Linked DNA regions of Buchnera aphidicola (Macrosiphoniella sanborni). The protein of the gene in region 2 interacts with the protein of the main gene of each other region in a pairwise test. Links are inferred from orthologs where the notes say so. Each region holds a gene or a part of one and is shown on either strand. Other genes may lie near its edges.

Region 1 (2,879 bases), 170 kb from region 2 along the record:
AACACGTAATAATGATTGTTTTAATAATTTACAATTAAAAATAATACTATTATTTTTTTTTTGGAATAACACACTTTCATAATTAGGAAATGTTCCTTCAATCAGTTGAGCAGTAAAAATAAATTGTTCTATATATATTCTAATATGATTTTGACCAATTAAAATTTTTATTTCTTTTTGAGGAGTATTTAATAATTTATATAATTCAGCAATTCCCTTTCTTGCAATTATAATTGAAAAAGAATTTATTTTTTTTTCTTTTAAAATAGTTTTTGAAATTCCCAAACGATATCCATCTGTAGCGACCATATTAAGTGCACAGTCTATTTTTTCTAATAACATACCATTTAAATAATATCTTACATCTTGCTTGCCCATAGAAAAATGAGTTTTTTCTATCATATTTTTTAAAATGTTTGAATTTATAAAAAATTCTGAAATATAATGAAAATTATTATGATTGGGAAAATGTTCAGATGATAGTGTTGTTAATATGTAGTTACTCTTACCAGAAATTATATGCATTTTGTTTCCCTTTAATTGCATCTTAATATCTGAAAGATTTAATGAATTACGACAAATATCTAAAAGTTTACGTCCAGAAATAGTAGTACTACCTGGAATATGGTCCGTCGATAATTCAATATTTGAAATTAATTCAATTTCTAAATTTGTTGCTGTTAATGACAAAATTTTATTTTTTATAGAAATTAATATATTTTCTAATATAGGGAAAGAAGTATTTTTTGTGACAAATCTGTTTATTTTTTGTAAATTTTGAATTAAAATATTGTTTTTTATATTAAATTTCATATGATCACATTGAGAGAGTTTTAATTAAATTTAAAAAATCTTTTTTAATTTCATTATTTTCTTCTTGCAATTGTTTAATTTTACGACATGCATGTAATACTGTAGTATGATCTCTGCCACTAAAAGCGTCTCCAATTTCAGGTAAACTATGTTTTGTGAATTTTTTAGCCATTGCCATAGCCATTTGTCTTGGACGTACAATTGATCGTGAACGTTTTCTAGATAACAAATCACTTACTTTAATTTTATAATATTCTGCAACTTTTTTTTGAATATTATCAATAGTAACAAGTTTTTTTTGGAGAGCAAGTATATCTTGTAGTGCCTCTCTGACAAAATCTACAGTAATAGTTTGATGAGTAAAACGAGAATTAATAATTACTCGATTTAGAGCACCTTCTAATTCACGTACATTAGAACTTAAATTTTGAGCAATAAAAAAAGCAACTTCATGAGATAAAATGATATTTTTTTCATCAGCTTTTTTGATGAGAATAGCTATTCTAGTATCTAATTCTGGTGGATCTATTGCAACAGTAAGACCCCAACTAAACCTTGATTTAAGACGATCTTCAACACCATTAATTTCTTTAGGATAACGATCAGAGGTTAAAATAATTTGTTGATTACCTTCTAGTAAAGCATTAAATGTATGAAAAAATTCTTCTTGTGAATGTTCTTTATGTGCAAAAAACTGAATATCATCAATTAGTAAGACGTCAACAGAACGATAGTATAATTTAAATTTTTCAATAGAATTATTTTTTAATGCTTTAACCATATCTTGCACAAAACGTTCAGAATTCATATAAATGATTTTAATATTATATTTATATGTTAAGATTTCATTTCCTATAGCATGAAGCAAGTGAGTTTTACCTAATCCTGTTGCACCATATAAAAATAATGGATTATAAGAATAACTCAGTTTTTTTGCTACTTGAAATGCTGCAGATCGTGCAAGTTGATTAGATTTACCTTCTATAAAATTTTCAAAATTATGTTTTTTATTAATATTAGAATAATAAGAAATATTTTTAAATAATGGTATTTTATTGTAGATAAGTTTTGTATTCTTATTATAAGAATTGTTTGAAACATTTTTTGTTAGATTTTTCTCTTTATAAATTTGATATATTTTAAATTTAATTAATGGAGAATTAGTACCACAAAAATCTTGTAGTATTTTTTTTAAATGCATTAAATATTTATCTTGTACCCAGTCTAAAACAAATTCATTCGGAGCATATATTTCTAAAATATTATTGTTTATTTTGGCTTTCAGAGAGCGTATCCACATACTAAACTCTGTGGTGGGAAGCTCATCTTGCAACCGGTCAAGACACTGTTTCCAAAGACAAAGTGACACGGTAGACTCCCAGCGAACAAAATTAATAAAAATAAAATTTACAAAATGATTTTTTATATATATTTATTTTGATTTATATAATTTTATACAAAGTGTTAATATAAAATTATATTGTTTTATATTAAAAGTTATACAGTTTAAGATTGGTGAGTATAACGAAAAGGATATAATATATTTTTGAGATATTTTATTTATCTAAAGAAGTGATTTTAGATCTACTATTATTCTTATTAATAAAATTTTTGTTAATAAAAATACAGTCATCATAACAGAATATAAAATTAAAAATATTTTTTTAGATCGGTTTTTTCTAAATAGATTATTATTATGAAATATTTTTATGAATATTTTTTATATTTTTGATTTATAAATAAAGTTCATTGACTATATTATATAGAATAATTAATCTTAGTAAGATGCAATCTCATACATGATTTTTTATAAAATAGTTAGGTACAATTAAAATGAAACGAACTTTTCAACCTTCAATATTAAAACGTAATCGTTCACACGGTTTTAGAATGCGTATGGCAACTAAAAATGGCCGTTATATTTTATCACGAAGACGTGCTAAGTTAAGAACACGTTTAACTGTTTCAAGTAAGTAACAGGTTGATATTATGTTTAATTATTTTTTTCAAAAGAATAAACGATTATTGAGATCTATAAATTTTAAAGATGTTTTTAATAAGCCTTC
Region 2 (2,882 bases):
TATAAGTAATCCACCATATATTAGTACAAAAGAAATAAAACTTTTAAAAAAAGATATTTTTTTTGAACCATTTAATGCTTTGATAGCTGATCAAGATGGTTTATCTGAAATTAAAAAAATTATAAAAAAAGCAAGATATTATTTATTTTTTGGAGGTTGGTTATTAATAGAACATGGATGGAAACAGAAATTATCAGTACAAAATTTATTCAAAAAATATAATTTTTCTGAAGTGCAATCTTATCAAGATTATGGAGGAAATGATCGTGTAACTATTGGAAAAAATATAATAAAATAAAATTTATAATATTTTATAAAATAAAAAATATTTTTTTTTAATATAGAATATATAAATTTAATCAAATTTGTATTATTTAAATTTTCGTTATTTTAAAAATTTTAAAAAATTTATTACTAAAACATATGAAATCTCTTTCTAATATTGATTTTTCTAAATTATCACTTTTTGATTCTATTATTATTGCTTCTCAGGTTATTCGAAAAGATTTTCCTGCAAACTGTGTTCTATCTGAATTAAAAAGTAAAATAAAAGAAGCTAAATCTTATATATCATCAGAAAATCAACCTAATAAACAATTAAAAAAATTATTAGAATTGTTTTATGTTCATTGGAATTTTGGTGGAGCTAGTGGTATTTATAAACTTTCTGATGTAATGTGGATTGATAATGTATTAAAGACACGTCAAGGAACAGCAGTGTCTTTAGGAGTTCTTTTTTTACACATTGCTCAAGAATTAAATTTGCCATTAAATCCTGTTGTTTTTCCAACTCAACTTATTTTAAGAGCAGATTGGATTAATGAGAAGAAATGGCTCATTAATCCTTTTAATGGAGATATTTTAGATAAACATACATTAGAAGTATGGTTAAAAGGTAATATTAGCCCAACAGCAGAATTGTATGAAAATGATTTATATAAATCGGAATCTATTACAGTTATACGTAAAATGTTAGATATATTAAAAGCTGCACTGATGGAAGAAAAAAAAATGGAATTAGCATTAAATGTTACAAATTTACTATTACATATTGATCCGAATGATCCATATGAAATTCGCGATCGTGGATTAATATACGCTCATTTAGAATGTAATCATGTTGCTTTAACAGATTTAATTTATTTTGTAGAACATTGTCCAGAAGATCCAATTAGTGAAATTATTAAAATTCAAATTCACTCTATAGAACAAAAAAAAGTTATATTGCATTAAATTTTTTATTGTGTAATTGGTAAATTACGTTTATGTAATGTCTTAAAGTATAATGTTTCAATTATTTTTTGTTTGTGTGAATCTATTTTTTTTCCTTCTAAATAAGAATCAATGACATTATATGTAACACCTAAAATAGATTCATCATCTTGTTGAGGATAATTATCTTCTAAGTCAGCCATAGGCTTTTTAGAATATAAATGTTTAGGAGAATTTAATTCTTTTAATAATAATCGACCTTGTCTTTTATTTAAATGATAAATTGGATTAATGTCTGTTCCACCATCACCAAATTTTGTAAAAAATCCAGTAAGATGTTCTGCTGCGTTTCCTGTTCCAACGACTAGACCATTATACATAGCAGAAACACTATATTGTACTTTCATTCTTTCTCGAGCTTTTTCATTACCTCGTACATAATCTGAAATTATAATTCCTGATTTTTGTAAAGATTTTTCACTTCTTAAAACTGCTTGTTTGATGTTAATGTTAAAAATTTGATCTGGTTTTATGAAATGAATAGCATCTTGACAATCTTGTTCATCAGATTGAATTCCATATGGCATTCTTAATGCGATAAATTTATAATAAGTGTTGTTTGTTTCATGTCTTAACTCTTGAATAGTCATTTGACATAATTTTGCTGTTAATGTGGAATCTTGACCTCCACTAATACCTACTATTAAAGATTTTAGAGAAAGATTTTGCAATAGATATTTTTTTAGAAAATTAATACAATTTTGAATTTCAATTTTTGGAATAATTACTGATTTTACTTTCATTAATTTTATAATTTTTTTTTGTAACATAACAGTCTCTTAATTATTAGTAAAATAAAATATTTTTGAATTTAACTATATTATAATTGTGGATAATAAATTGAATAATTTAATTTTAGTTTTAAATTGTGGTAGTTCTTCTATAAAATTTGCAATATTAGATCCTAAAAATGAAAAAAAATATTTATCTGGTATTGTAGAATGTTTATTTTTATCAGAAACATATATTAAATGGTGTTGTTTAGAAAAAAAATATTATAAAAAAATAGGTTCAAATATGAACCATGAAGATGCTTTAAATTTTATTATAGATGAAGTTTTATTAAAACAAAAAAATATTTTTAATAATATAATAGGGATAGGACATAGAGTAGTACATGGAGGTAATGAAATTAAAAAATCTAGTTTAATTAATGACTATGTCATAACTTGTATTAAAAAATATATTTGTTTTGCGCCATTACATAATCCAGCAAATTTAATTGGAATTCAAACAGTTATAAAAAAATATCCTATTTTATCAGATAAAAATGTAGCAGTTTTTGATACATCTTTTTATCAAAATATGCCTGAAAGTTCTTTTTTGTATGCCATACCATACAACTTTTATAAAAAATATCAAATTAGACGTTATGGTGCGCATGGTATCAGTCATAAGTATGTTTCTTATAAAATTTCTGTTATTTTAAATAAAAAATTTGATTCTTTAAACTTAATTACATGTCATTTAGGTAACGGATGTTCAATTGCAGCTATTTGTAATGGAGTATGTGTCGATACTTCTATGGGATTAACACCTTTAGAAGGTTTAGTTATGGGTACACGAAGTGGAGATATAGATCCTGCAATTATTTTTTTTATGTATAAACA

What was found. The genes of interacting proteins can lie anywhere in the genome.
Region 1: the proteins of nadE (region 2) and dnaA interact in binary tests that used the Escherichia coli proteins (3 or more experiments, as listed by UniProt). The link is inferred for Buchnera aphidicola (Macrosiphoniella sanborni) from one-to-one orthologs.

Annotation. Positions count from the first base shown.
Region 1 is NZ_CP034864.1:11,743-14,621, forward strand. It holds dnaA (chromosomal replication initiator protein DnaA), read right to left. Parts: upstream 2,183-2,879; coding sequence 818-2,182; downstream 1-817. Other genes in the region: dnaN (DNA polymerase III subunit beta), read right to left, coding at 1-813; rpmH (50S ribosomal protein L34), read left to right, coding at 2,647-2,790; rnpA (ribonuclease P protein component), read left to right, coding at 2,803-2,879. UniProt on the Escherichia coli protein: Plays an essential in the initiation and regulation of chromosomal replication. Binds in an ATP-dependent fashion to the origin of replication (oriC) to initiate formation of the DNA replication initiation complex once per cell cycle.
Region 2 is NZ_CP034864.1:178,806-181,687, forward strand. What follows is about bases 141-2,882. They hold nadE (ammonia-dependent NAD(+) synthetase), read right to left. Parts: upstream 2,043-2,882; coding sequence 1,239-2,042; downstream 141-1,238. Other genes in these bases: prmC (peptide chain release factor N(5)-glutamine methyltransferase), read left to right, coding at 141-298; sirB1 (invasion regulator SirB1), read left to right, coding at 424-1,233; D9V74_RS00820 (acetate kinase), read left to right, coding at 2,101-2,882. In the rest of the region: more of prmC, read left to right, coding at 1-140. UniProt on the Escherichia coli protein: Catalyzes the ATP-dependent amidation of deamido-NAD to form NAD. Uses ammonia as a nitrogen source.